Loktanella sp. M215: one gene and its partner. The protein of the gene in region 1 binds, or shares a complex with, the protein of each later gene. Links are inferred from orthologs where the notes say so. Each region holds a gene or a part of one and is shown on either strand. Other genes may lie near its edges. The genes, in order: GLR48_RS21100 and hfq.

Region 1 (15,077 bases):
AACTTTGCCGTCCTTCCAGAGGCAGGGGATACCAACGCAAAGCTAACTTACGTGTCGAATAAATTTCTCTCCAAAAACACCGGATCCAATCTGAGGGATTGCAGTTATGTCGTTGACGCGGTCTGGAGCCGCCGCCGGGTTTTGAAAGGTGCGTAGCAATGCAAAGTCTTGGAAGACGACACTGGGTTTTTGTCGATGGGTACCTTCCCCCTTCGAGCAACGGACCCGAGCCTGAGATGAAAAGCCATGAAGCCATTTGTATCTTGAATTCATGTGACGAATGCGCCCATGTGAACCTCACATTGTATTTCGCGGAGAGCGAGCCTGTCGGGCCCTACAGCGTCAAAGTTGCGGCTAGGCGGACACTCCACCTACGTCTGAACGACCTCAATGACCCTCAACCTGTTCCGACTGATACTGATTACGCGTGCGTCCTAACCAGCGACCAGCCCGTTATCGTCCAACACACGCGGCTCGATTCCCGCCAATCTGAAAACGGCCTTTTCAGCACGATTGCATATTCGGAATGAGGTAAGCGAAGACGCCTCCGCCAACCCTATGTCCAGTTCAGCGGCTTCGCCAAAATCTAGACATGAAGAAAGAAAACACGGTGTCGCTTGAAAGGTATCGCAGATACCTCAAACCGAATTGGCCATCTTGCCTAGGCGGACAGCCGAGGGCTGCGAACTTGCACAGGAGAGGGGGTCAATAGCTCGGCGGCTTTGGTTTCATCCTGCCATCTGTAAGGTGGATGTCGGCGCGACCTTCTCGGCGGGAGGCACTCAACGGTTTGTTTTATGACCAACCGGATTAGCTGCAATGATAATTAACTGAGTGAGATCACCATGGAATACGTGTCAATCGACCTTTGGGCCGCCAACTTGGAGCTGCCACTGCCTGACCTATCGACGTGGCTCGCGCGATTGGATGCTCGTGTGGCACAGACCGCTGCGCGGGGCGCCCACATGCTGGTTCTGCCCGAATTCTCATGCGCACAGTGGTTGAGTTTTGCACCGATCGACCTGCCTCCCGAAAACATCATGGCATGGCTTGCAGAATGTGGGACCGTCGCGCTGGACGCAATCGCCGTCATGGCTGCGCGGCATGGCGTCACGATCCTGCCGGGTACGATCCCGTTTCCGGCCGCGCCGGTTGATGGCCAACCCGCATTTCTGAACCGCGCATGGCTGATGACGCCCGATGGTTCACGTCATCCCCAAGACAAGCTCAGTCTGACGCCGCTGGAAGAACACGGTGCTGGCGGGATCACGATCCGCGGCGACACGATCAATGTGATCGACTGGAACGGCCTGCGTGTCGCAATGATCATCTGTCTTGATACGGAATTTACGCATCTTTGGTCGCGCCTCGGGCAACTAGACCTAGATCTGATTATCATACCCGCGAAGACCGACATGATCACCGGGTACAACCGTGTCTTTGGATGTGCACGGTCGCGAGCGATCGAGTTGCAAACAGTGATTTGTGTACTGGGTGCGGTGGGTGTCCCGTTTGGCCAGGCGGCGACCGACACCGGTGTCGGCGGCGCGAGTGTCTTTACACCCTGTGACATCAGCGTGTCGCTCGACGGTGTCCACGCGCACATCCAGGCTCAAACCGCAGCCCTTATGACGGACCTTGTCTTGTCAGCCTCCGACATACCGGTGGGCGCAAGTCGCCGATTGCGCAACGGGTTCGCGGAAGCAGAAGTCTGTCCAGCGCTCTGGAACGCAGATCATCTCGTGGTCAATGATTCCGGCGAGGCAAAGCAGGTTTCAGCGCCTCATCAGTAGCTACCTACCCTCGAGCGAGGGAACGTCTGATTCCAGCATTTCAATCACGATCGGTTTTGGTTGACCGCAGCTTTTGAAACCCGGCGGTTGATTTGTGGTTCCACTCCCGGCGGTGAACAGGTGGAACCTGAGCAGTCTCGTTGCGTTTTGGTCCCGAAACCGGAGTTGGAGATCAGACGTGACACAGTTGCATACCGTTGTATTTCCTGTCGCCGGTCGTGGCACGCGACTGTTGCCGATCACGAAGTCAGTCCCTAAAGAGTTATTGCCCGTCTACGACAAGCCTGTTTTGCAGTTTGCGGTCGAGGAAGCGCTTGACGCAGGTGCAAAACGTCTGATCTTCGTGACACATGCATCGAAAACGGCCATCCCCAATTACCTGAAACCTGACAATGCTTTGAAAGCTGCGCTTGATGGTGGGGGCAAGACCGAACTGCTGAGGGCTTTGGATGACGTTAGCCTGGACAACACCGTCGAGGTCATCTTTGTGGAACAAGATAGCCCACTTGGCTTAGGTCATGCCGTTTTGCTGTCGGCTCCACATGTAACTGGTAGCGCCTTTGGTGTTATCCTGCCGGACGACGTGATCCTTGGAACGCCGTGCTTGACAGAGATGGCCGCAGGCTACCCAGGCGGTCACATGATTGCTGCTATGAAAGTTTCTGCGGACGACGTGTCAAAATATGGCATCTTTGACGCTGTGGCGGACGGTGATCAGCATCAAATCTTCAGGGCAAATGGTCTTGTGGAAAAGCCCGATTCCGAAACAGCACCGTCACAGCTGGCAGCGGTCGGGCGCTACATACTGGATATCTGTGTGTTTGACGCTTTGCGGACGTTAGCGCCCGGCGCTGGCGGTGAATACCAGTTAACTGACGCGATTGCGGCCGATGTCGGCCGGGTCGAACTGAATGGTTTTGCGTTTTCTGGGTCGCGCTACGACTGCGGCAACCATGCCGGTCTTCTACAGGCGGCAAATGCTCGCGCTGCTCAGGTTGGACAGGCTTTGGTGGCGGAATGAACTTGGCGCGCTCGAAATCGCTGGACCCAAAGCTTGCTCCGATGCGCTCGTAACCAGAATGAGAAGAAACGCTGCTGTATCCCTCTTTCAGGGCGGCGGCACGGTGAGATCATAGTCGGGTCCCAGTTAATAGGTCAGGTTCGGGACCTTCGAATAACGTAGAATGAAAGCTGAGCCTATTTATACGATATCGACACGGAAGGATTGTCATGCCGGATCTGATTGAACCAATTTTCAGGGCATTGATCGTCGTCATTGCTGTCGTTGCACTGTGTCGTCTGAACGGTTTGCGTTCGTTTTCAAAAATGTCGAGCTTCGATTTTGCGCTGACAGTTGCGACTGGTTCTTTGGTTGCCAGCACCGTGCAAAACGTGAGCCAGGGCATTGGCATAGGCCTTGTTTCCATTCTGGCTATTTTTGCCGTGCAGTTTGCAATTGCAAGGCTGCGTCAGTCTTTTAAATGGGCGCAAAGACTGACAGACAATGAACCGTTGCTTCTCGTGAAGAATGGCCAAATATTGCACGATCACCTCAAGGCGGCGCGTGTGACCGAGGATGACCTCGTGGCAAAATTACGCGAGGCGAACGCGTTTTCACTTAATGAGGTGGCGGCTGTTGTCCTTGAAACGACAGGGGATATCAGTGTCATGCACAGTGCAAATTCTGATCGTGGCCTCGAGTCGTACATTCTGAAAGGTGTGCGCACCTCGGTCTGATGGATATGCGAGTCTGAGAACTGTCGTTCACTTCGATGAAGAGAGGCCTTCTGAAGATGTCAGTTTCACAGATTGATTTTTCATTAGTAAAGCTCATGCCTTTGTTACTCCTGCGACGGCGAACGGCCTCTTTTTTTCTGATATTGACACTGAGCATTGCAATTGTGATTTCAACGTCGGCGAAAGCACAAGAAACAACTTTTGAGACGCCAGCGTTGAACGCGGGATTGGGACCTGTCCCTGATCGCATCGATCGCAAAACACCCCGTGCCGCGATGGCCAGCTTTTTGCGGGCAGCGAACGATGGAGACTGGAACGCCGCGGCACATGTCCTCGATCTGAACGACGTCGATGCAGAATTACAGGCGGCGGATGGGCCAAAGCTCGCGCGCCAACTGTACGAAATCATTGATCGCAAAGCGGTGTTGGACTGGTCACTGCTTCTGGACCGCCCGGATGCTCTTCAGGCCTTGGGTGGTGAGAACGAAGCACAGGCGGGCGAACCACGCCGATCGCTTTTGCTCAGGGATTTGCCGCTTGATCCGGTGCCCGCTGAAATTCGGCTGAACCGGGTTCAGCCCACAAACGTGTCACCACCTGTATGGATATTTCCATCCGAGACCGTAAGAGACGTGCCCGCACTTCATCGGCTCTACGGTCCGTCACAATTTGAAATGGCCTTGCCAACAAGCCTCCGGACAAAAACAATTGCCGGGTTGATGTGGTGGGAGTTGATCGGTCTTCCGTTTCTGGTGGTGACTGCGATTGCCTTGGGTTTTCTCGTGCGGCGCGTTCTGCAGATGTTGTGGCGACGCGCAGATTCCAAGCTAGCAACTGGTATCCTGCGCGCCCTGTCCACACCGTTCATGGTCGCCAGCGTTACTGGTCTGATCTGGTGGGCGACCGAGTACGTCTTTGTATTTTCGGGTCGGATAGACATGTTTCTTGCGCCAGCCATTGCTACAGGATTTGTCGTGTCGCTGCTGCTTTTCATCGTGAATGGCGTCGAAGGACTGCTCGATGGGTTGGTTGCCCCAGGGGAAGAAGTCGATCTGACTGTCCCCGAACAAGCTGAAGCGCGCGTATTATCGACACGGCTAAATGCTGTAAGGCGGATATTGGTTGTTGTGGTGTCGCTGATTGGTGCGGGAGTGGTCTTGTCGTCCGCCGATCTGGCAAGCAATTTAGGGTTGTCTCTGCTCACTTCGGCTGGCGCACTTACGCTGGTGCTGGGATTCGCCGCACGCAATGTATTGGCCAACATCATGGCGTCGCTGCAGATTGCACTGAACCAATCTGCTCGTGTGGGAGACCGTGTCGTCTTCAAAGGTGAACTTTGTCATGTTGAACGCATCAACATGACGTTCGTCCAGTTACGCAATTGGGACAGCACGCGGCTTATCGTACCTGTTGTCGAGTTTGTATCTGAAACCTTCTCAAATTGGACGATTGAGGATCCGGAAATGCTGCGTTTTCTCAAGTTAAAGCTCGATCCTCATGCCGACGTAGATGCCTTGCGGGATGCGTTTAATGACATCTTGTCCGATTTAAAGGGTAAGAAAATCGGAAAAAATCTCGCATCGCTTGAAGAGTCTAGCGTGGAGGTCGCCGGCCAGGACACATTTGGCTTGGATGTGTGGTTTGGGGTTCCATGTTGTGACCCCAATACGTCTTGGGAGCTGGCCTGTCACGTTCGCGAAAGACTGATCGCCCGTGCGGCTGATATCGAGACGGATACCGGTGAACCCATCTTTCCAAGAAATGGCACCGCTGCGCTAAGTGATTAGGTTTGACATTGATAATGCTAATGGTTGCCGCACCTCAGTAAAAACCGCTTTTATGAAACATCCGAATGTTAATTGGGGTCAGCGCTGCCTACCTTCAGTCATTCAACAGTCTTGTTTTGGCTTGGACCCTTCGACCACTGTCAGTTTCGGGTGTTTGCTTTCAGGTATTACCCCACCGACGACCGGTGACTTGTGCTCCTTCAGAAGCCGCCAAGCCTCATTGAAGTCTGCCGGAGACAGAAACGATCCTTTGATGACCATCCGTTCCAGAAGCTCGATAGCAGTTAGATTTTCCATTCTTGACCCTTCTTTGCTGTTTCAAATGAGTGGCTCAGGATCAGCCAGTGTAGTTTGACTGAGAGACGTCACCGCATGCATTTTCATACGTTTTTTGCCTCTCTTCCCGCGCTGGCTGTCGCACCACAATGGGTGCGACAGCCTTCAATTTATTTGGCCATGCGTTTCCAGAATCGCAGAGAGCCGCACGCTTTCACAAAGGCCTTTGCATCCTTGGCAGCGCCAATCGTCATCATACCGTCATCGACCTTGACGCCCGCTGCCTTCAGCAGGTGGTCTGTCTCTTGTGAACGACCGATGAACTTTGCATGCGCAAACGCGTCTGCGACGAAGGTGCGGGCCGGGTGTAGATCAGCGAGCGCCTTTGCTCCGTCCGCCGTCGCAAGAATGGCCACGGCATCATAGAGCACAGAGGGCGCACCATCGATCTTCTGATCTGCCGGTACTTTCTTGCCGCCCGCCGTCACAATGCCTCCGACTTTCTGCGCGACAATCTCGACCACGCCTCCAGCCGCAGTAACGGCGTCTTTCAGGCCATCCAGAACCGCGTCATCGATGCCGTCGGTCACCAGAATGCCCATCTTGCGACCGGCGAAGCTGTCGGGACCATTCTTGAGGATGGACAGTGCGTCCGATGCAGGCAGATCGGTGATCGGCTCACGTGCCGCCTCGTGTGCCGTCGGCACCTCGTCCAGCCCGAGACCGTCAGCCACCTTGCTAGCCAAATCGGCATCGATGTGGGGCAGGTGAGCCACCATACGTTTGCGGATCTCGGGGGCCACGACCTTTGACAGCTCGAAGATGAGGGCGTCGGTTATGTGGCCTTGCTCGATCTTGGTCTGACTGACGTAGAACTGCCGCGCCTGACTGTAGTGATCGGCAAACGTCTCTGCGCGGACTTTACGCTTTTCCCCATCGATCTCTTCGGGGAAGGATCGGAAGCCTGCCTTGGGATCGGCACGGGGTCCGCCCTGTGCCCAGCCATTCGGCTCATAGTTGGCACGACCTTTGGGATTGTGCATCGCCATGTGGCCATCCTGCTGAAAGTGATGCATGGGGCAGCGCGGCGCATTGATCGGAATATGCGTGAAGTTCGGCCCGCCCAACCGTTTCGTCTGCGTATCGAGGTAGGAGAAGTTCCGCCCCTGCAGCAACGGGTCATTGGTAAAGTCGATCCCCGGCACGATGTTCTGCGTGCAGAAAGCGACCTGTTCGGTCTCGGCAAAGAAGTTGTCGACGCGCCGATCAAGGACCATCCTGCCAATGATCCGCACGGGCACGTCCTCTTCGGGGATCAGCTTGGTCGCATCAAGCACGTCGAAGTCGAATTTATCAGCGAACGCATCGTCGAAGACCTGCACGCCCAGTTCCCATTCGGGAAAATCGCCGGTCTCAATGGCGTTCCACATGTCCCGGCGGTGGAAGTCGGGATCGGCACCGTTGATCTTGACGGCTTCATCCCACAGGACCGACTGTAGGCCGGCTTTCGGCTTCCAGTGAAACTTGACGAAATGTCCTTTGCCCTCGGCATTGACGAAGCGGAAGGTGTGAACGCCGAACCCTTCCATGAATCGCAGAGAGCGGGGAATGGCGCGGTCTGACATGGTCCACATGACCATATGCATGGCTTCTGGCATCAGGGAAATGAAATCCCAGAAGTTGTCGTGGGCCGTCTGCGCCTGCGGAAAGCCGCGGTCGGGTTCCTGTTTTGCGGCGTGAATGAGATCAGGGAACTTCATGGCGTCTTGGATGAAAAACACCGGAATGTTGTTGCCAACCAGATCCCAGTTGCCGTCCTCAGTGTAAAACTTGACGGCAAAGCCGCGCACGTCGCGAGCAAGATCGGGCGACCCCATATTGCCGGCCACGGTCGAGAAGCGGGCGAATACAGGAACGCGCCGTCCTTTCTCCTGAAAGAGATGTGCAGCCGTCAGATCCGGGATGGCGTCCGTGGTCTCAAAGTACCCGTGAGCACCATACCCCCGTGCGTGGACGACACGCTCCGGAATACGCTCATGGTCGAAATGAAAGATCTTCTCGCGGAAATGAAAATCTTCCAGAAGAGCAGGCCCACGCGGTCCGGCTTTCAGAATGTTCTGATTGTCCGACACGGGAATCCCCTGTGCCGTCGTGAGACGCTCGCCACCGTCATCCGGCTGCTGATGGGTCTCGCCACCCGTGCCCGGATGGCGCGCGCGCTCGACGGTTTCATCGGTCGACTGGGTGTCGGCGGTCGGCGGATTGGAGGGTATATTCTGATCCATGACGAACACTTTCTTTCTGTTATGGACGGTTTGAACGGGCGATGTGGGATCACGATTTCGTAAGTTGTTAACACCGTTGCCAAACGATCGTTCCCACGGCGACCTTCGATATCGCTGGGATATCAGTTTCATCTTGAGCCGCGTAAATGCAGTTTGATTTGGTTGTGTTGAACGTCTCTTTTGGACGTCCGCCCGGCAATTTTACTGGGCAGGAACTTGCATTGAACCCGAAACGGAAGCCTCACCCAGCGCCGCTTCGAGGAGTGCAATTTGTGGCGCGAGGTCGCGGGCGCGCAGCCGGTCCGTAGGTGCGACCTCAAGCGGCCAAGGTCCAAGCGTTCCTTGAAGTGCCGCGTCGATCAGGGGGCGGGCCGGAGGCAGGGCGTCGTCAATGAGATAGTCGGTACGATCCGCTCTTGCCCGCAGTGCATCCGACATCCCACCCTGCGCACGCCCGTCGAGGCGGCAAGAGGCGGCCACCCGGACGTCGCCGGCATGTAGGACGCCGTGGCCAGCGGCTTTCAGTCGTCGCACCAGATCGCGGTCTTCGCCGGTGGGTATATTCGCAAAACCGCCGACAGCGCGATAAGCGGTGGTGCGGACAGACAGGCTCGCCCCGGCGGCATGGCCGTGGTCGCCGGTGAGGCCGCAGGGACCTGGCTTCATCAGGCGGTAATAAGCAATGACAAGCGCTTCGTAGCGGCCCTCCATCTCCGCAGGGGAAAGCTCCATATCCTGCAAGACGAAGAGTTCATCGGACATCGGTTCGACTCGTCCGCAGACCGCTGCGACGTGACCGAGGTAGTGGAGATTACGCTCGATCCAGTCAGGCGCAGTGAGAGAATCGGCATCCGTGCAAAGCAGCGCCTCGGCGTCGGGCCAAGTGGCAAGTGCTGCATCGCAGCCGAGGCGACGTGCGGTACCGACGCCGTGGCCGACTGGAAGAGTACAGTCGAGAACGACGAGGTTGATGTCCAGTGCCGCCGCACAGGCGCGGGCAACCGGCCCGGTGCCGTCGCCGCAATTGTTGGCGACCAGCATCACAGCTACATCGGTCAGATCTTGTGCAGCAAGGGCGTGCAGGCACGCGCCGATGCGGGCGGCCTCGTTCCGGGCGGGAATGACAACGGCTGCTTTGACAGGGCAGGGGGGTCTCATCGTGGGATCTCACCGCGGTCGATGCTGTAGGCGCCGGTATCGGCGACGGACTTGAGAATGGTGCCCTCAGGCAAGGCGGACTGGAACACAGTGAGGGTGTCGCGGCCCTGCAGGGCTTGGGCGGTGTCGCCGAGGTAGGTGACGCAGATGAGCTCAGCGCCCGGGGCCAAGTCGACAAGATCGCGGGCAAGCTGACGGATTGCGTCGGGGGTCAGGAAATAGAGCACCTCTGACAGGATGATGAGATCGTAATTCGCGGCCGGCAAGGGGCAGGGATAGACGGCCTGAAGGAAGTGCGCGTCCGGGACGCGGTTCTGTGCCGCGATCACCGCGCGTGAGACAGCGTCGATCCCCGTATAGCTGTCGCAGAGGAGGGCCAGATGGTGCGCCAATGCGCCGTTGCCGCAGCCGATCTCTAACGCGGACCGGTAGCGGTCGCGCGTCAGGGCCTTGCGCGTGGCCCTGAACTTGGCCTGTTCATAGGGGCTGGTCGCGAAATGCCATGGGTCGTCAGTGTCGGCGTAGAGCGTTTCCAGATGGTCAAGGACCGACGACATCAGGCGGCCCGCCAGAAGATTTCAGGTTCAGTCGCGAAGGCGTCGATGAACGCCTGCGGCAGACGAAACCCGGTCGGGTCGTCGTCGACCACCAGCCCGCGCTGGGTGCGATGCGCCGCGATAGCGAGGATCTTGCGAGCGCGCCACGCGGCGGACTCCAAGGCCACGGGATGGCGTTCCGCCACGTGATCCAAAAGATCGGGGTCGTCCCACCTGCTCCAGACCGGATAGCTGAAAAGCGTGAGGTCCGGCATCGCAAGTGCGACCCGCTGTGCAATGCAGGCGGTCGTGCGGTGATCCTCTTGATGGTCCTCCGGCGCCGGGGCGAACAGGTGCTGCACGCCCCGGTCGCGGCAGACCGCCACGATGTCAGCAACGATCCGGTCTGCGTCCTGCAGCCCCAGCCAACCGTCCGGATGGCCAAGCCACGTCATGTCGGTCGGCATCCCGCCCAGCCGCACGATGGCATGCGACAACTCCTGCCAGCGCATCGCCGCCAGCCGGCCGGCGGGCCAGTCGGTCGATCCGGGATGAGAGCCGCCGCCATCGGTCATGCAGATGACATGCGCGCCGTGATTGTCGAAGGCATGGGCCAGCAGGGCACCGCAGCCGAGGCTTTCGTCGTCGGGATGCGGGGCAAGCACCACGATGGGCGCGCCGCCGGTCAGGCTCTCGGCCGAAACGCGTGGCAGATCCGGGGTCATATGAAGTCCCACAGGGTTCCCTCCTCGTTGAAACAGGCCTCTCCCACGCGGGTCTGGAAGGCGTCACGTGCCGCCTGCCGCAAATAGACCGAGAGGTCGCGGGCCTTGCGCCCGGTGACCGCGCCGTCGGCGAAATGCGTCAATCCGACGGATTGTTCCACGGCGCGGATCGCGTCGAGGGCCACCTCCTCTGTCGCGAGACGCGCGGCCGCAGACAGGATCGGTGCGCGGTGCGCCACCCCGTCCGCGTCGGGCGCCGCGGCACGTGCTGCGCGGGTCACGAGGGCCGCGGCCGCCATCGCCCCGATCGCGACGGAGGACAGGCGCGCCATCTGTGCGGGGGCCGACAAGCGGTCACGCGCGCGCAGACCGTCGGCGGCAGCCTCCAGCAGGCCGAGGGTCGCGCCGACTTGCAGGGCGGCGATGCGCCAGACGCCGCCGATGAAATGCGGCTCTGTCACGTAGGCGCCGGGGGAGCCGAGCCAGATCACGTCCTGAAGCGCGATGCCACTGGTGTCGAAGCGGCCAGAGGCGGTGGCCCGCATCCCCAGCATCTGCCATGTCTGCGCATCGGCGCGGCCTCCGTCGCGCACGTCGATCAACCCAAGGCGCACGGCGGGCCCCGACGACACGGTGATAATCGCATGCGTGACGGTGCCGAGGCCGGAGGCAAAGGTCTTGTCCCCGACCAGATGATCGTTCTGCCCCGGCGCGACTGGTACGGCGCCGTCGGCACCCCAGACACCGAGGATCGCACCGGTGTCGATCAGGGCCTGAACCTGTGCGGCGTCCTGCGTGTCGCCGTGCACCCGGGCCAAGTAGAGCCCGTTCATGTGCCCTTCCCACAGCCGGCCGACCGGCAGATTTGCCGCCCCGACGCGGAGCAGGCGATGTACGGTCCGTGCCGGGGCGGCGGTGCCGTCATCGTCCAGCCACCCCGCCTGCCGGAGCAGTGCGAGAGATGCGACAATGTCGCTGTCGCCGCACTCTTCGCCACGGGCCGCCGCGTCAAGGCTCTGGGCGATGCGGTGACGGGTGTCCGCCTCGGACCGCGGCGATGGTGAAGTGTGGTCGCGATCAAGCAGCATTCAGACCACCTTTCCCGTCTGGGACCCGGCGCTGCAGGAGAGATCAAGCTGGACGGACCATCGCTTGGCGACTGCCGCCAGTCGGAAGTGCGGCTGTGCTGCGACCTTGGGGCGCAGGCTGCGCCACGTGCGGATCCGGGCAACGATCTGGTCGGGATCGGTGCCGTCGACGACTTGCTCCGTATCACCAAGCACCTCAGCGTTGGCGCCGATGCCATGATGGGCAAGAACGGGCAGACCAACGGCGTTCGCCTCTGCCATGACCAGACCAAAGGTCTCGGCGAACGTGGTCTGTGGGTAGAAAAGGCACAGGGATCGGCGCATCTGAGCAATCAGGGCGGCGTGGGGCAGGGCACCAAGGAACGTGACTCCGTCGGGCACCGGGCCGGTATCCCAGGCCAGATAACCGGGATCGGCTACAGCGAGGGTCAGGCTAGGGATTGCGTCCCGCGCAGTGCGGAATTGGGCAAAGACTTGTGCAAGACCCTTGTGGGGGGAACTGGCGAACAGGAGGCGGTTTGGGTCGTAGGCCGTAGCATCGGGCGTCAGATCGTCGGCGATGGGATTGTGAATAAAATCAATGAAGGGCAGAGGTCTATTCAGCAGGAACGTTCGCAATGCGCTGGCATGGCTACGTGATACACAGATCAAAGCAACGCGGGCCGCGGTCAGAGCCTGCGCCATCGGTCGGTTGTGGCGACCGGGGTGGATATGAAGCCACAGAATGATCCGTGCATCAGGATGGTCCTTGCGCAGCTTGCAGGCGACTTTCCACGCGTTGATGACGATAAAGGTCGATGTGGACTGGGCAGCAAATGCGTCTTCGAGGGGCCGCATGCTCCCTGCCGGTGTAGAGCCGCTTGCCTCACGGCCCTTTTGAAAGTGGACGACTTCAGTCTGCTGCGAGAGAGCCAATGACACGCGCAGCACTGTAGCTTCGGTTCCACCCAGTCCACCCTTATTCAGGCGAACGCGACATCCGCATCCAAATTCCCCGGAACTGACACTGCGCGACACGCCGGGTTCCGCTGACAGCGGAGCGGAGGCGGTAGACTTAGATTTCCTACATAGAAACTTTGGCGTGGAACGTCGGACGTCGATCGGTGTTGACAAGTTATGTCGCGTGCCGACGCCGATTTTTAAAAACGGAGGACGAACCAATGGCCAGAACAAAAACCCTGGAAGACTTGTTTCTCGATACCCTGAAGGACATCTACTACGCCGAGCGTAAAATACTGAAAGCACTGCCCAAGATGAAGCGTGCGGCAACGGATGAGAACCTTGCACAGGCGTTTGAGAAGCATCACGGCGAGACCGAAGAGCAGATCGAACGGCTTCAGAAGGTTTTTGAAATCATGGGTAAACCCGCCCGTGGCAAGACCTGCGACGCCATCGAAGGCATCATTTCCGAAGCTGAAGATGTCATGGACGAGTTCAAGGGCAGCCCCGCTCTGGACGCCGGACTGATCTCATCGGCCCAGGCCGTCGAGCATTACGAAATCACCCGCTACGGGACACTGCATCGCTGGGCGACAGAGCTGGGAATGAAAGATGTAGCCAAACTCCTGGATGAGACGCTGCAGCAGGAATGGAAGACAGACGCGGACCTTACCAAGCTTGCTGACAAGACCGTCAACGATGCGGCGAAAGCGCCGGACGCTGCCTAAGAGCATCAAAAAGGGCAAGGCTTTTCCAAGCCTTGCCCTACTAAATCGTCAGCACGAAAGTGAATTTCTTTTGGTTGTTCTGTCACGCCCATATCTGTACGCAAATTCCTAAATCTGTCACCGCCTAAACGACTAAAACGCATGGGGCTCTTTTGTGGTCATCGCGATCGGCTGAAAATCAGGACTGCACGCTTTGGAAGATCCGGTTATCCCATTTGACCTGGCGCGCATGTTCTTCGGAACTGATCCGGCTTTGTTTTATCTCGAAATTGTTTTTCGGACGTGCGTCGTCTACGCATACGCTTTGATTTTGATCAGATGGGTGGGTGGACGTGGTATCGCCCAGATGTCGACCGTTGAATTTTTGCTGGTCATCGCCCTTGGTTCCGCTGTCGGCGATGCGATGTTTTATCCGGAAGTGCCGCTGTTTCATGCCATGCTGGTTATTACGATCGTCGTAATCATCAACAAGCTCCTCGATCTGTTGATTTATCGGTACAGCGCGGCCGAGAAATTTGTCGATGGCGAAACGGTGGAGATCATCCGCAACGGTGTGATCATCGTCTCGAGTCTCCGCAGGACGAGGATCGGCAAGAACGAACTGTTCGAGAGCCTGCGCGAACAGGGTGTGGTCAATCTTGGCGAGGTGCGGCAAGCCTATCTTGAATCGTCAGGTCGCTTCAGCATTTTCCGAGCGAAGCCTCCGCAACTTGGACTGCCGATTGAACCTGCATGGGATGTCTGCCCGCCTCCGACGTATAATCCTGGCATAGCGGTCGATGGCGTATCTTTAGCATGCTGTAATTGTGGCGTCGTCATTCCTGCGCCGGTCAAGGTATCAACTGCATGCTTGCGGTGTGGCGGTATCATCTGGACTTCAGCTATCATGGCGTCCTCAGACAGCAGGCTCCAGCAAACTTAAATCGAATTCTGCGTAGCGATTGCGGAAGTTAAGCCGCTCCTCCCACGCTTTCCGATTGTTAAGGCGGACATAGGGACGCGTTCGTGTCAACGCGCCGGATTTTTCCAAGGGTTTTAGCAAGCGATTTACGTAGATTGGCGTCAGGCCCAACGCGTCGCCAATTTCTCTTTGCGAGAATGGTAACAAAATCCGATCTGATTCCTGCAGGCTGCAGTGATCGATCTTCGCCTTGAGCGAAAAAATGAAATGTAACAGTCGGTCTTCCGCGGTGAGACGCGTAATGGCATGCATGCGATCGAGCAGGACCACGGTCTCGATGCTGGCGAGCGACAACAACGACTCAAAGAGACGTGGATGTGTTGATGCAAGGGCTAAAAGTTTTGTCCGGCTTAGCAGCGTGACCGATCCATCCGTTTGCATCGTCGTTTCATGGGGTGGGGGGCCGACCCCCAGGTCTCCAAAACCAATGACGTCTCCCGCCATATAGATCTGTGTGATCGTCGTTTTGTCTGGGTCGGTGCGGACCCGGACGGCAGACCAGCCAGAGCGCAAGATCGCAATGCGGTTATCCGGTCGTTGGGAATCGAAGACCGGAGCGTGACTCATGCGTTGCTCGGGTCTCCACTCGAGGTCTTCCAAAGCTTCGCGCTCCAAGACTGTAAGATCCAGCAATCGCGAAAAACGGGACAGAAACGCGCTTTGACTTTGTCGTTCCATTGGCAATTCCTGAAATATTCAGCGGGACTTGGGCTGTTTGCAGGGACCCTACATTAAACCCGTTTCAAAGTCATATCGCCAACCTGTTCTTTATGATGGGCGTTGCGCATTGTGACTGAGATGAAGAAGCAGAGCAGGAGATCGGCGGTGTAGAGACGCCGACAGAAAACCGGCCTCAAGAACCGGGGCAGGCAGCCGACGCTAAACCGCAGAAGAAAGCCAAGTCGGTTTCCTGATCCGGTCTGATGCCTTCGCGTGAACGGCTTTTGCGACTTCCGAAAATCGCGCCGGGTTTACGCAGGATACCAAGCCTGACCGGCGAATGAATCAGTGACCTGGCCACAGGCCCGGCGAGGCGGCAATTTCGAGGAGGTGGCCGTCAGGGT
Region 2 (15,039 bases), on another replicon or contig:
CCTGACCGCCACCGATCCCGCCCGCGTGCTGTCCCTGCTGCCGGACGCCCTGACCCCTACCGTGACGGAGGTTGCCGCATGATCGCCGACGAAGCGCTCTGGACCTCTCTGCCGGTGCCGGCCCTGTTGCTGGGGCCCGACGACAAAATCCTGCAATCCAATCCCGCGGCGGAAAGCTTCTTGAACCTCTCTGCCAAGTCGCTGGTGGGCGAAGTCGTCTGGGACAAGGTCCTGATCGACGCCCCGCTTGATTCAGCGTTTGAGAGGGCGCGCGACCAGCGCACGTCGCTGTTCATCAATGACGTGGACGTCGGCTCCGGCATGCGCGCGCCGCAGCACTGCAACATCCAGTTCGCCCCCCTGCAGGGCCGCGACCGGGTCACCATCATGATGATCAGCCCCCAGCAGATCGTCAGCCGCCTGAACCAGAACGCCATGTCCGGCAAGGCCGCCCGGTCCGCCATCGGCATGGCCGAGATGCTGGCCCACGAGATCAAGAACCCCCTCGCGGGCATCACCGGCGCCGCGCAATTGCTGTCGATGGGCCTATCCCCGCAGGATCAGGAGTTGACGGACCTGATCGTCGTCGAATCGCGTCGCATCGTGAAACTGCTGGAACAGGTCGAACAGTTCGGCAACCTGCGGCCGCCCCTGCGCAAGTCCATCAACATGCACGACACCCTCGACCGCGCGCGGCAGTCCGCCAGCGTCGGCTTCGGTGCGCACATGATGTTTCTGACCGATTACGACCCCTCTCTGCCCCGCGCGCTGGCCGACGCCGACCAGTTGCAGCAGGTGTTTCAGAACCTGCTGAAAAACGCGGCAGAGGCGGGGGATGCCGGCGGCACGATCCGCCTGCGCACCTTCTACGATGCGTCCCTGCGGGTGATGCAGCCCGACGGCACCCACGCGCGCCTGCCGCTGCAGGTCGAGATCATCGACGACGGCCCCGGCCTGCCGCCCGACATCGCCGCCGACATATTCGAGCCCTTCGTGTCGGGGCGCGAGAATGGCACGGGCCTCGGCCTCGCGCTGGTCAGCAAGCTGATGCACGACGGCGGCGGTTGGATCACCGTCGATTCCGTGCCCGGACGCACCGTATTTCGCCTGTCCCTGCCGCAGGCCGGCCCCAATGACGACGGAGAAGACTGATGGATGGAACGGTTCTGGTCGCGGACGACGACCGCACGATCCGCACGGTGCTGACGCAGGCGCTGACGCGGGCGGGCTGCAAGGTCCACGCGACCTCGTCGCTGGTCACGCTGATGCGCTGGGTGGACGAGGGCAAGGGCGATCTGGTGATCTCCGACGTGATCATGCCGGACGGCAACGGGCTGGAACAGCTTCCCCTGATCGCCAAGGCGCGCCCCGGCCTGCCAGTCATCGTGATCTCGGCCCAGAACACCATCATGACCGCCATTCAGGCGGCCGAAGCCGACGCCTACGACTACCTGCCGAAACCTTTCGACCTGCCCGACCTGATGAAACGCGCCGCCCGCGCGCTGGAGGTCAAGCGCCACGCCACGACCCCCCGCGCCCCGGCAGAGCGGACGGATGCCTCCTCCGACCTGCCGCTGGTCGGGCGCACGCCCGCGATGCAGACGCTCTACCGGCTGGTGGCAAGGGTGATGAACACCGCGTTACCCGTTCTGATCACGGGGGAATCCGGCACCGGCAAGTCGCTGATTGCCCGCGCGGTGCATGACTTTTCCGACCGTCGCTCGCTGCCCTTCGTGACCGGCACCGCCGCCGACCTCGATACCATCGACGGCCCCGCCACGATCCTGTCCCGCGCCCGCGGCGGCACCATCCTGTTTGACGAGGTGGGCGATCTGGACGCCACCGCACAGGCGCGCATCGTCCGCCTGCTGGACACGCTGGGCGACAACGCGCCGCGGATCATGGCAACCAGCCAAGGCAACCTCGGCGCCCTGATGGACGAGGACAAGTTCCGCGACGACCTGTTCTACCGCCTGTCGGGTGTCACCATCGCCGTGCCCGCCCTGCGCGAACGCGTCGACGACATCCCTCTGCTGGCCGAACATTTCCTCGCGGCCGTCGAACGCGAGGGCGCCCCCCTGCGCCAGATGTCGCCGGGTGCGATGGACATGATCCGCGCCTACAGCTGGCCCGGCAACGTGCGCCAGCTTGAAAACACCGTGCGCCGCCTCGTCTTCACCGCTGCCGCCGACGAGATCACCCGCGCCGAGGTCGATGCCGTCCTCGGCAACCAGCCCGCCATGGAACCCCTGCGCGGCGGGGCAGAGGGCGAGAAGCTCTCCGTCTCGGTCGCGCGTCACCTGCAACGCTATTTCGACCTGCACGGCGGCGCGCTGCCGCCCCCGGGCCTCTACAACCGGATCCTGCGCGAGGTCGAAGCGCCCCTGATCGAGATCGCCTTGGACGCGACGGGCGGAAATCAGGCGAAATGCGCCGATTTGCTGGGCATCAACCGCAATACCCTCAGAAAGAAGATCACCGACCTCGATATCCGCGTGACACGCCGCCGCAAATTGATGTAAAACCGCAACATAAACGTGGCCCCGGGGAAACATTATCCCGGCAGGACCATACAATACGGCGGTAACGGTGGGGTCATTCCTGCCACAGTGACAGGGCGAAGCGCGTGCAGCGTTCCCTTTTGGGTATGGATTTCCAGCGGCTTGCGCGCTGGCGGCGGCAGCGTGCCGTGCAGAACGGTCTGACCGTTCTGCTGGTCGTGTTGGGGCCGGTCCTGACGATGCTGACCTTCCTCATTCTGGGCGGGCCGCTGGACCGCGCGTCCGCCTCGCCCTTGTTGCGCCTGATCCTGCTGGCCGACCTTGTGTATGTCATCATCGTCGCGGGGCTAGTCATCCAGCGCGTCACCTCGATGATCGTGGCGCGGCGCAACCGGTCCGCCGGATCGCGCCTGCACCTGCGCCTGACCGGCGTCTTCGTGGCCCTTGCGCTGATCCCCACCGTCTTGGTCGCGATCTTCGCGGTTCTCTCGATCAACCTCGGGTTCGAGGGGTGGTTTTCCGAACGGGTCCAGAACGTCCTTGGCACCTCGCTCACCACCGCTCAGGCCTACGACGGCGAGGAGCGGTCCGAATTGTTGCGCGACGCCAACGCGCTTGCGGGCTTTCTGAATACCGAACGGCAGACCAACTTTTTCATGAACGACGGCGACGTGCGTCAGGCGATCGGCTCTGTGCAGAACCAGCTTGACCGGGGCCTGTCCGAAGTCTTCTTCATCGACGGCGCCGGAGAGATCATGGCCCGCGGCGCGCGGTCCTATGATTTCAATTACGAACGCCCCACGCCCGCCGATTTCACGGCCGCCGACGCCACCGGCAGCCAGATCATCGAAGACGGCGCCAACAACGAATTCCGCGCCCTGCTGCCGATGGAGACCTTCCCGAACCGCTACCTTTATGTCACCCGCGCCGTCGACGGGCAGATCCTGTCGCTGCTCGACGACACCGAGGCGACCGTGGCCCTTTATGACCAGTTGGAACGCGACCGCGGGCAGCTTCTGTTCCAGTTCGGTTTCCTCTACCTCGGCTTTGCGGTCATCCTGATCCTCGCAGCCACTTGGCTTGGCCTGCAATTCGCCGAACGCCTGTCGCGCCCCATTGGCCGGCTGGTGTCCGCCTCGCAGCGCGTCGGGGCCGGCGATCTGGACGTCCAGGTGATCGAGGATGACGGCGACGACGAGATCAGCCAGCTGGGCCATTACTTCAACCAGATGACCAGCCGCCTCAAAGGGCAGCGTGACGATCTGATGGACAGCAACCGGCTGTTCGATTCCGTGCTCAGTTCCGTGACCTCCGGCGTCGTCGGCCTTGATCCCGAAGGGCGGATCGCCTTCCTGAACCCCTCTGCCGCGCGCATGCTCTCGATGGGGCCGGGGCAGGCGGCGGCGGCCTCTCTCGCGGTCGCGGTGCCGGAACTCGCCCCCCTGTTCGAACGTCTGCGCCGCGAATCCCGGCCCGTCGTGCAGGAACAGGTGAACCTCGTGCGCGGCGGCAAGCAGGAAAGCCTGCTGGTCCGCATGGCTCCCCGCACCGGTGCCGACGGCGTATTGGACGGCTATGTCGTGGCGTTTGACGACGTGACCGACCTTGTCAGCGCGCAGCGCATGGCCGCCTGGGGCGACGTCGCCCGCCGGATCGCCCACGAGATCAAGAACCCGCTGACCCCGATCCAGCTGTCGGCGGAACGGATCAAGCGCAAGTTTTCGTCCGAAGTAAAGGACAGCGCCAAGCTGGACCAGATGACCGACGTGATCGTGCGCCAGACCAACGACCTGCGCCGCATCGTCGACGAGTTTTCCAAATTCGCGCGGATGCCCGAACCGCAACTGGCGCAAAGCGACCTGATCCGGCTGGTGCGCGATGCGGTCACCCTGCAAGAGGCGGGCCAGCCCGGCGTGCGGATCACGACCGACCTGCCGGAGGGTCCCGTTCTGGTCGACCTCGACGACACGATGATCGGTCAGGCCCTGAACAACCTGATCAAGAACGCCGGCGAAGCCATTGAAACGCTTCAGGATCGCGACGGCGTCGACGCCGTCGCCCCGCAGATCCGCATCGCCCTGACGCGCACGCCCACGCAGGCCCGCATCACCGTGTCCGACAACGGGATCGGCCTGCCGACCGACCGCGCGCGCCTGTTCGAACCCTACGTCACCACCCGCGACAAGGGCACCGGCCTTGGCCTGCCCATCGTGCGCAAGATCATCGAAGAACACGGCGGCACCCTGTCGCTGGCGGACGCCGACCCATTTGACGACACCGACCGCTGCGGCGCCTGCGCGGTCATTCTTCTGCCGCTGGCCCCCGTCGGGATCACGGCCAATAAAATTCCAGCATGAGGTTTACGATATGAGCGATATTCTGATTACCGACGACGAGCGCGACATCCGCGAACTGATCGGCGACATCCTGCAGGACGAAGGATTCGAGACGCGTCTGGCCGCCAATTCCGAACAATGCATGAGCGCGATTGCCAAGCAGAAGCCCGCGCTGATGATCCTCGACATCTGGCTCAAGGACAGCGGGATGGACGGCATCGACATCCTCAAGACCGTCAAGCGCGACCACCCCGAGATTCCCGTCGTCATCATCTCGGGCCACGGCAACATCGAAATCGCCGTCGCCGCGATCAAGCAGGGCGCCTACGACTTCATCGAAAAGCCGTTCAACATCGACCAACTGATGGTCGTGATCCGCCGCGCGATGGAAACCAGCCGCCTGCGCCGCGAGAACGTCGAGCTGAAACGCGGCGAGGCCGCCCCCGCCGAGATGCTGGGCGACAGCGCCGCCTTCCGCGCGCTGAAATCGCAACTGGACAAGGTCACCAAATCCAATGGCCGGGTGATGCTGTCCGGCCCCGCCGGGTCCGGCAAGGAAATCGCCGCCCGCTACATCCACGCCAACTCCGCCCGCGCGAATGCGCCCTTCGTCACCGTCAGCTCCGCCAGCGTCGAACCCGACCGCATGGAAGAGGTGTTGTTTGGCCGCGAAACCCCCGGTCGCGGCGTCGAAAAGGGCCTTTTGGAACAGGCGCACGGCGGCATCATCTACCTCGACGAGGTGGCCGACATGCCGCTTGGCACCCAGACCAAGATGCTGCGGGTGCTGGTCGACCAGTCCTTTACCCGCGTCGGCGGCACGGAAAAGGTGCAGGTCGACCTGCGCTTTGTCTCCTCCACCAACCGCGATCTGGCGACGGAAATCGCCGCCGGCCGCTTCCGGCAGGAACTCTTTCACCGCCTGAACGTCGTGCCGATCCCGGTCCCCAGCCTCGAGGAACGGCGCGAGGATATCCCCGTTCTCGCCGCCCATTTCATAGCCATGCTGAACCGCACCCAAGGCCTGCCCCTGCGCGAATTGGGCGAGGATGCCCGCGCCCTGCTGCAGACGATGCTCTGGCCCGGCAACGTGCGCCAGCTCAAGAACGTCGTGGAACGGGTGCTGATCCTTGGCGATTCCGGCGGTCCGATCTCGGCCCGCGAACTGCCCTCTGCGGATGAAGCGCCCGCGGGCGACGGCCGCATCGTGCTGTCCGGCGGGCTGGCCACGCTGCCGCTGCGCGACGCGCGCGAACTGTTCGAACGGGAATACCTGCTGACCCAGATCAACCGCTTCGGCGGCAACATCAGCCGCACGGCGTCCTTCGTCGGCATGGAACGCAGCGCCCTGCACCGCAAGCTGAAATCCCTCGGCGTCGCCACCGCCAACAAGTCCGGCGCGCGCATCGCCTATGTCGAGGAAGACAGCTGAATTGACGCCCCCGTGACGCTCTGTCACGAGGGGGACGGTTGCAGGGGAATGCGCGCATGAAGATCATCATCTGTGGCGCCGGTCAGGTCGGCTGGCAGATCGCGCGACATCTGTCGAGCGAACGCAACGACGTCACGGTCGTCGACAACAACGCCGAACTGGTGCGCCGCATCACCGATACCCTCGATGTGCAGGGCATTTCCGGGCACGCCAGCTATCCCGACATCCTCGAACGGGCAGGGGCCCGCGACGCCGACATGATCATCGCCGCGACCCACTCGGACGAGGTGAACATGGTCACCTGTCAGGTTGCCCATTCGATCTTCAACATCCGGCGCAAGATCGCGCGCCTGCGCGCGCAAAGCTACCTCGACGCGATATACTCCGACCTTTACCGCCGCGATCACCTGCCGATCGACGTAGTCATCAGCCCAGAGCGCGAGGTGGCCGAGGCCGCCCTGCAACGGTTGGCCTCGCCGGCAGCGTTCGACACCGAAAGCTTCCTCGACGGGCGCGGCACCCTGATGGGGATCGCGATCGAAGGCGATTGCCCGGTGATCAACACGCCCCTGCGGCAGTTGACCGACCTTTTTTCCACCCTGCGCGCGGTCGTCGTGGGCGTGCGCCGCGATGGTGCGCTTTTCGTGCCGAACGCCAAGGATCAGCTGTTCGTGGGCGATGAGGCCTACATCTTTACCCATACCGACGACATGGCCCGCACGCTGGAAATCTTCGGCAAGGTCCAGACCAAGCAGGAACGCGTCGTCATCATTGGCGGCGGCAACGTGGGCCGCGCGGTCGCACTGGCGCTGGAAAACCGCGCCGACCGCGTCCGTGTGCGCATGATCGAACGGTCCCGTGACGTGGCAGAGGCCGCCGCCGACGCCCTCGACCGGACCATCGTGCTGAACGGCGACGGCCTCGATGCGGCTTTGCTGGAGGAGGCGGGCATCACCTCTGCCGACGCCGTGCTGGCCGTCACCGACGACGACAAGACGAACCTGCTCGCCTCTGTCCGCGCCAAGGAGATGGGCTGCAAGATGTCGATCTGTCTGGTCAACGACCCCACGCTGGTGCCGCTGATGGGACCGCTCGACATCGACGCCTACATCAACCCGCGCTCGACCACCGTCTCGTCGATCCTGCGCCACGTCCGCCACGGCCGCGTGCGCGGCGTCTATTCCATCGGCGATGCCGAGGCTGAGATGCTGGAGGCGCAGGTGCTCGGCACCTCCCCCCTCGCAGGCCAGCGCATCCGCGACGTGGCCTTCCCCGAAGGCGCGCTCGTCGGTGGCATCCTGAAGCCGTCCGGCATGGTCAAACCGACCGGCGAGACCCGGATCGAAGAAGGCGACATCGTCGTGATCTTCGCCATGTCCGACGACGTGCCAGAGGTCGAGCGGCTGCTTCAGGTCTCGATCGACTTCTTCTGATGCACCGCGTGAAATCCCTGCCGTTCTTCGTGATGCTGATGGGCATCGGCGCGCTGGCGATGCTTGTGCCCGCGCTCCACGCCTGGGCGATGCGGGATTTCACCTCGATGCGGGCGTTCTTCTACGCCGCCGTGCTGTTCTCTACCCTGACCATGCTGATTGCCCTCGCCACCGCGGGCACGCACCCCAAATCCGCCGCCCGCAGCCAGTTGCTGACGCTGGTGCTGGCCTTCGGCGTGCTGCCCCTGATGTTCGCGGTCCCCTTCCACGAGGCGGGCCGCAACATCCGTTTCTTCGACGCCTGGTTCGAGATGGTCAGCAGCTTTACCACCACCGGCGCCACGCTTTACGAAAACGCAGGCCGGTTGCAGCCGTCCCTGCATCTGTGGCGCGCCACCGTGGGCTGGCTCGGTGGCCTGCTGGTCTGGATCATGGCCGTCGCGGTCTTTGCCCCCATGAACATCGGCGGGTTCGAGGTGCGCGCCGCGGGCGGCAGCGCGCGCATCACCGCGGGCGCCTACCGCCAGATCGGCCAGACCGCACAGGTGCAGGACCGCCTGTTCCGCCACGCCGCCACGCTCGCGCCGATCTACACGGCCCTCACCTTCATCCTCTGGCTCGCCCTCGTCCTGTGCGGAGAGGTCCCCTACATCGCCCTGTGCCACGCCATGTCGGTGCTCTCGACCAGCGGCATTTCCCCCATCGGCGGCGTCTATTATGCCGCCGCAGGCTTCTGGGGCGAGGTCTGCATCTTTGCCTTCTTCATCTTCGCCCTGTCGCGCCTGACCTTCTCGCGCGGCATGTTCGGCGACAGCGACGCGCGCCTGATGCGCGATCCCGAAATCCGTCTGGCCATTGGCCTCGTCGCAGGCACCACGCTGCTGCTCTTCGCCCGCCACTACCTCGGCAGTATCGAGGAGGGGCTTCAAAGCACCTGGGGTGGCCTCTTTGGCTCGCTCTGGGGCAGCATCTTTACCGTCACCTCGTTCCTCACCACAACGGGCTTCGAATCGCATTTCTGGGACGGCGCCTCGCGCTGGTCGGGGTTAGAGACACCGGGCCTCTTCCTCGTCGGTATGGCGCTGATCGGCGGCGGTGTGGCCACCACCGCGGGCGGCGTGAAACTTTTGCGCGTCTACGCCCTCGCGCGCCATTCGGAACGTGAACTCGAACGCCTGCTGCACCCGTCCTCCGTCGCGGGCGGCGGACGCGAAGCGCGGATGATCCGCCGGCAGGGCGCCTATGTCTCGTGGATCTTCTTCATGCTGTTTGCGCTGTCGGTTGCGGGCACGATGATCCTTCTGTCCTTGACCGGCGTGCAGTTCGAAACCTCCATGGTGCTGACCGTGGCCTCGCTGTCCACCACCGGCCCGCTGGCCGTCGTTGCGGCCGAGACCCCGATCAGCTTTTCCGGCCTGCCGGACCTTGCCAAGACCGTCCTCGCCGCCGCCATGGTCCTTGGCCGGCTCGAGGCGCTGGCGATTGTCGCCTTGTTCAATCCCGAAATCTGGCGCAAATAGCGATTCACGTTTTTGGGGTGGAATATCAAAGGCCGCCACGACATAATCGCCTGCAATCATGCCGATCCGCGGCGACAAGAATAATATAGGGTGAATTTCCATGGCGTCCGACAAGGCCAACCTGCAAGATGCGTTTCTCAACCATGTGCGCAAGACAAAGGTCCCCGTCACGATCTTTCTGGTGAACGGCGTGAAACTGCAGGGCGTCATCACCTGGTTCGACAGCTTCTGCGTGCTCTTGCGCCGCGACGGCCAGTCGCAGCTGGTCTACAAATCGGCGATCTCGACGATCATGCCGTCCCAACCCATCAGCCTGTACGAAGGCGAGGAATAATTTGTTCGAACGCGACCGGCCCGTCACCCGGGCCTTTGTCCTTCATCCCGACCTGAAGTCCGACCGTGACCGCAGGGACGCGGATCCCGCATTGGAAGAAGCCGTCTCTCTCGCCGCCGCCCTGCCTGACCTTGTGGTCGTGGGCGCCGAAGTTGTGCGCCTGCCGAAACTGCATCCCGGCATGCTGTTCGGCAAAGGCAAGATCGCCGAACTGAAAGAGCGCATGAAGGCCGAAGAGGCCGAACTGGTGCTGGTCGATGGCCATGTCACCCCCGTCCAGCAGCGCAATCTGGAAAAGGAATGGGGCGTCAAGCTCCTCGACCGGACCGGGCTGATTCTCGAAATCTTCTCGGACCGCGCCCGCACCGCCGAAGGCGTGCTGCAGGTCGAAATGGCGGCCCTCTCCTACCAGCGCACGCGCCTCGTGCGCGCCTGGACCCACCTTGAACGCCAGCGCGGCGGCCTCGGCTTCGTCGGCGGCCCCGGCGAGACCCAGATCGAGGCGGACCGCCGTGCCATCGACCTGCAACTGCAAAGCCTCAAGGCGCAGCTGGCCAAGGTCGTCAAGACCCGCGCCCTGCACCGCGCCGCCCGCGCCAAGGTGCCCTATCCGATCGTGGCCCTCGTGGGCTACACCAACGCCGGCAAATCGACGCTCTTCAACCGCCTGACCGGGGCAGAGGTCTTTGCCAAAGACATGCTTTTCGCCACGCTGGACCCCACCATGCGGCAGATCGAACTGCCGCACGGCGAAAAGATCATCATGTCCGACACGGTGGGCTTCATCTCTGACCTGCCGACGGAACTGGTCGCCGCCTTCCGCGCCACGCTGGAAGAGGTGCTTGACGCCGACCTGATCGTGCATGTCCGCGACATCAGCCATCCGCAAAGCCAAGAACAGGCCGACGACGTCATGGCGATCCTCGCGACGCTGGGCGTGTCCGACACCGCCCCCATGCTCGAAGTCTGGAACAAGGTCGACCGCCTCTCGCCAGAGGCGCGCGAGGGCATGATGACCCAATCCGCCCGGACCGACGACATCTTCGCCACCTCCGCCATCACCGGCGAAGGGCTCGACGCCCTGCTGGAAGCGATCACCGAAAAGACCAAGGATCCCCGCACGACCGAGGTGCTGACCCTTGGCTTTAACGCCGGCCGTGCGCGTGCATGGCTCTTCGACGCCGGTGTCGTGACCGATGACAAGCAGACCGACGATGGCTACCGGATGGAGGTCTTCTGGACCGCCCTGCAAAAGGAACGCTTCAGCCGGCTACCGGATTGAACAGCGGGTCGGGCCGGGGTTGGCTGCAGGCGACATGATCGGCCACCCAGGTCACCAGCTTCGCCCGCCCGGCCTGCTTCGCACAATACAGCGCCTCGTCCGCGCGCCGCATCGCCTGTTCCAGCGTTTCGCCCTGCAGCGTCACGGCGGCGCCCGCCGACAGCGTCAGCTGCAGCGGATCGGTCGCCGCATGGTGCCGGACCGGGATCACGGCACACAGCGCCTGTCCCAGCGCCGGGATCGCCAGTGATTCGCGCCTGACGAAAATCCCGAACTCCTCGCCACCGATCCGCGCGACCACGTCCTGCGAAGTCGTGACATCGCGCAGACGGTCCGCCACCGCCCGCAGACAGATGTCGCCCACCGCATGACCGAAGGTATCGTTGATCCGCTTGAAATGATCCGCATCCACGATCAGCACGACCCCCTGCAGGTTATCGGCCAGCCGCGCCTGCGTTTCCGCGATGAAGCCGCGCCGATTCATCAGCCCGGTCAGCACGTCGGTACTGGCCAATTCCAAAAGCTATTTATGCAACCTGTAAGAGCGTCGCACCGTGTACAGCGTCAGCCAGACGAAGGGGGTGGCGGTGAAGAATGTCACCAGAAACCGTATGCCGGGCGTCATGTGCTGATGCCCCGTCAGCAGCCATTCCGCCGTGATCGACACAAGGTGGATCACGACCATGAAGAGGCAGAACTTGAAAATCGTGTCGCGCCTGCTTTTCGGCGCCGTCGCGCGGATCAGTCGGGTCGCCAGCAGCTTGCTTTGCGTCAACATACGAACACCAGCCTATGCAATCATCTAAAATACCTAAATCAATAGATAAAAAGATAATCAGATCAGGCCACCCTGTCCATGACTGATCGTGACCAGACGACAAGCCGTGCCCGTCCGCCCGCCTTTGCCGCATAAAGCGCCTCGTCTGCCCGCGAGAGCGCCGCCTCGATCATCTCGTGCGGCTTGGTTTCTGCGGCACCGACCGACAGGGTTAGCCGCAGGGGATCACGCTCCTCCGGCAGGTTGATCATGATGGTGCTGCACATCTTGCCGCCGATTCGGGTAATCTCCTCCAGCGTGCAATAGGGCATGAAGGCGCCGAATTCCTCTCCGCCGATGCGTCCGACCAGATCCTCGGCCCGGCGGACGTCGTTCAGCCGCTTGGCGATGGCCTGCAGGCAGCGGTCACCGACCGCGTGGCCATAGGTGTCGTTGATCCGCTTGAAATGATCCGCGTCGATGATTAGCACGAATCCCGTTTCGCCCTTGGCCTGCGCGCGCCCGGCCTGTGCGACAAAGGCGCGTCGGTTCGGCAGGCCGGTCAGCATGTCGGTCATCGCCAGATCCGCCAGCTGCGCGTGAATCCGGTCCATGTAGGTCAGCATGCCAAAGGCAATCGCCGTGAACGGCAGTTGCACCAGCGCCGCCGTCAGCAGCGACGCCGGCAGGTCCTGCCACCCCTGATGCAGCACCAGCACGGCGATCATCGCATAGAGGACCAGGAAAAGGACGATCACTATCAAAGGCTTGACGACATAGTCCCGGCGCTTGTTCAGCGCAAAGGTCCGCAGCAGGCCTTGAAAGATCGTATGCTTCATCATGGGCGTGACCATGGCCTCCGACCCCTTTGCCAATGCTTAAGCAGGGCGGGAAATTTACGGTGATTTTGAACCGGTTTCCGGCTCCAGCCGCATGGTCCCCAGGGCCGCCGCCCGCGCCAGATCCGGGTCCAGCGACATCGGGATGTATTCCCCCCGCCGCCACAGCTCTCCCAGGTTGTCGTAATAGCGCGACAGGAAATGCCCGGACTGCCCCGTGGCCGTGACGAAGACCGACGAATCGGGGTCGGCAAAGTCGTAGACCCCGCGGTAGCCCGCCGCATGGACGTTCAGGAAGGGGTCCGGCCCGGTGCCGCTGGTCTGGCCGCGCATCAGGGTGTTGTCGCCGCCGCTGGTCGACTGGCGGATGTTCACGAACCACTGCAGGATCGGCACGGTGCCCAGCGTCGGATGGTCGTGCGCCGCCTGATGCGCGTCGCCCCAGCGCAGGGTTTCCAGGTTCTTGCCCCAGTTTTCCCCGATCCACGTCAGCGCGTCGTCCAGCGACTGGCGGGCGATGTCGGTGCAGGTCTCGACCGGCGCCGACTGGATCACGTCGCACCAGACGGACGCGCCGTCCACGTCGCGGAACACCCGCTCGATGAACACGGGGTCGATATGGGTGAACTCGGTCGCCAGCGGCCCCAGCTCGTCACGGATCAGCCGGTCCTGCAAGCTGCGCATCCAGGCGGCATAGATCAGCGGCTCCGGCAGATGCTCGTTCATCTCGCCGTTCCAGTTCGCCAGCAGCGTCAGCGCGATCTGCCGGCGCCGTTCCGGCGTGCCGTCCTCTGCCGCGTCGCCGGTGAACCACAGGTCGGCCCCGACCAGCGGCAGCAGCGACCGCGCGGTGAAACTGACCGTATCCAGCTGCGCCTCGATAAAGCTGTCGCGGGTATGCACCTCGCGGCTTTGCATCAGACGTCGCCAGCGCTGCACCCGCTGCGTATCGCCCCAGTTGTAGGAAACGTGGTTCGGAAACGGCCGGTTCACGGTCTTGTTGTTGGTATTGCCGACGATTCCGCCCTCGGGGGCCACGAACTCCGGGTTGTCCGCATAGGGCATGATCCCCTGCCAGCGATTCTCTGGCAGATACCCGTAAGAGGGCAGGCGCCCCTTGCTCTGGTGATTAGGATCGCGGCGCGGGATCGCGCCAATCGTCTTCATCGCCACATCCGTGCGGTCCGCCAGCGTCAGGTTCTGCGCCGGGGCGACATAGGGCGCGGCCGCGGCAATCGCCTGTTCGATCGTGCGGGATTTCATCATCGCCATCGCCGCCGACAGGCTGGGATCGTCGCCCGTCAGAGCGGTCCACGACAGGCTGGTCACATGCCCCGGCGGCGTCACGGTCCCAAGGTCGAACACATCGCCCGGCAGCACCGGCCCGTTGTCGGTCCACTTCAGCTTCAACGTGATCGCGGGACTGTCCTTGATCGTGACGATGCTGTCGCGGGCGCGGAAATCGGTCCAGCCGTCGGGGGTGCGGTACTGGTTGGGATTGTCCGGGTTGATCTGTTCGATATGCACGTCCTGATCGTCGACATAGGCCGTGGTGATGCCCCAGCCCAGATCCGCGCTGCGCCCCGACAGGATCACCGGCAGGCCCGGAATCGTCCCCCCGATCACGTCGCCCGACGCAAGCTGCAACCGCGCCAGATACCAAACGGTCGGCGCCGTCAGTTGCAGGTGCGGGTCGCTGGCCAGCAGCGTCGATCCCGTCGCCGACCGGCTGATCCCGGCGGCCCAGGCGTTCGACGCCCCCGCCAACCCGTGTCCCATCACCGGCGACAGCGGATCGTCCGGGCCGCGCGTGTTGGCGGCATATTTCGGCACGTCACCCACCAGCGCGCTATAGTCGGGCAGGGCGGCGATCCCGTCGGTGGGATCGTCGGGCAGAATGTCCGCCAGACGCTCTGCCGGGACGATCAGCGACGTGCGCGCACGCAGCACCTCGTCATTCGCTTGCCCCGACAATTGCAGCGCCAGCAGCTTGAGGATCGCGATGCTGTCCGCAGGCTGCCAAGGGGCGATGGGCGCGTTGAAGATCCACATCTCTGGCGCACCGCGCCCGCGCGATCCCTTGTTGATTTCGCCCAGCCAGGCGTTCACCCCGGCAGCATAGGCGGTCAGCGCGGCCGTGGTCGGCGCATCCTGCGCCTTGACCGAGGTGACGGCCAGCCCGTACAGATCCAGCCGTCGCATCAGGTTGTCGATCCGGACGGTGCGCTCTCCGAACAGCTCTGACAGGCGGCCCTGCACCGTGCGGCGCAGCATGGTCATCTGCCACAGCCGGTCCTGCGCATGGGCATAGCCCAGCGCAAAGAACACGTCCTCGTCGGTCTGGCCAAAGATATGCGGCACGTCGGCATTGTCGCGCACGATCTCGACCGGGGCGGTGATGCCGCTGACCGTATAGGTGCCGTCGTAGTCGGGCAGGGACCGCGAGGCGAAATACCACACCAGCACGATGGCCGCGACCACCAGCACGACGGCCCCGGTCGCCAGCCACATCAACCACTTGAATATCCGCGCCATCAAAGAACCCCCGTCACCGGCGGGTCCTTCCTAGCGCGCGTGGACCGCCGCCGCCACCGGGGTTTTGCGC

Evidence for each region.
Region 2: the proteins of GLR48_RS21100 (region 1) and hfq are in contact, whole or in part, in a crystal structure (PDB 3VU3), measured with the Escherichia coli proteins. The link is inferred for Loktanella sp. M215 from one-to-one orthologs.

What each region holds. Positions count from the first base shown.
Region 1 is NZ_WMEA01000004.1:201,894-216,970, forward strand. Bases 5,322-8,281 are described here. They hold GLR48_RS21100 (catalase), read right to left. Parts: upstream 7,879-8,281; coding sequence 5,764-7,878; downstream 5,322-5,763. Other genes in these bases: GLR48_RS21095 (hypothetical protein), read right to left, coding at 5,420-5,614; GLR48_RS21105 (glycosyltransferase), read right to left, coding at 8,080-8,281. Outside these bases: GLR48_RS21070 (sensory rhodopsin transducer), read left to right, coding at 159-530; GLR48_RS21075 (nitrilase-related carbon-nitrogen hydrolase), read left to right, coding at 846-1,793; GLR48_RS21080 (UTP--glucose-1-phosphate uridylyltransferase), read left to right, coding at 1,972-2,814; GLR48_RS21085 (DUF421 domain-containing protein), read left to right, coding at 3,024-3,530; GLR48_RS21090 (mechanosensitive ion channel family protein), read left to right, coding at 3,587-5,317; more of GLR48_RS21105, read right to left, coding at 8,282-9,036; GLR48_RS21110 (SAM-dependent methyltransferase), read right to left, coding at 9,033-9,593; GLR48_RS21115 (PIG-L deacetylase family protein), read right to left, coding at 9,593-10,297; GLR48_RS21120 (acyl-CoA dehydrogenase), read right to left, coding at 10,294-11,385; GLR48_RS21125 (glycosyltransferase family 4 protein), read right to left, coding at 11,386-12,402; GLR48_RS21130 (YciE/YciF ferroxidase family protein), read left to right, coding at 12,546-13,052; GLR48_RS21135 (DUF421 domain-containing protein), read left to right, coding at 13,246-13,974; GLR48_RS21140 (Crp/Fnr family transcriptional regulator), read right to left, coding at 13,948-14,691; GLR48_RS21145 (VOC family protein), read right to left, coding at 15,019-15,077.
Region 2 is NZ_WMEA01000001.1:2,669,198-2,684,236, forward strand. The notes cover bases 8,018-10,939. They hold hfq (RNA chaperone Hfq), read left to right. Parts: upstream 8,018-9,322; coding sequence 9,323-9,556; downstream 9,557-10,939. Other genes in these bases: GLR48_RS13135 (TrkH family potassium uptake protein), read left to right, coding at 8,018-9,222; hflX (GTPase HflX), read left to right, coding at 9,558-10,838; GLR48_RS13150 (GGDEF domain-containing protein), read right to left, coding at 10,819-10,939. Outside these bases: tRNA dihydrouridine synthase DusB, read left to right, coding at 1-82; GLR48_RS13110 (two-component system sensor histidine kinase NtrB), read left to right, coding at 79-1,152; GLR48_RS13115 (response regulator), read left to right, coding at 1,152-2,522; GLR48_RS13120 (sensor histidine kinase NtrY-like), read left to right, coding at 2,648-4,858; nitrogen assimilation response regulator NtrX, read left to right, coding at 4,869-6,269; Trk system potassium transporter TrkA, read left to right, coding at 6,326-7,702; more of GLR48_RS13135, read left to right, coding at 7,702-8,017; more of GLR48_RS13150, read right to left, coding at 10,940-11,352; GLR48_RS13155 (hypothetical protein), read right to left, coding at 11,362-11,616; GLR48_RS13160 (GGDEF domain-containing protein), read right to left, coding at 11,679-12,449; GLR48_RS13165 (penicillin acylase family protein), read right to left, coding at 12,492-14,969. UniProt on the Escherichia coli protein: RNA chaperone that binds small regulatory RNA (sRNAs) and mRNAs to facilitate mRNA translational regulation in response to envelope stress, environmental stress and changes in metabolite concentrations.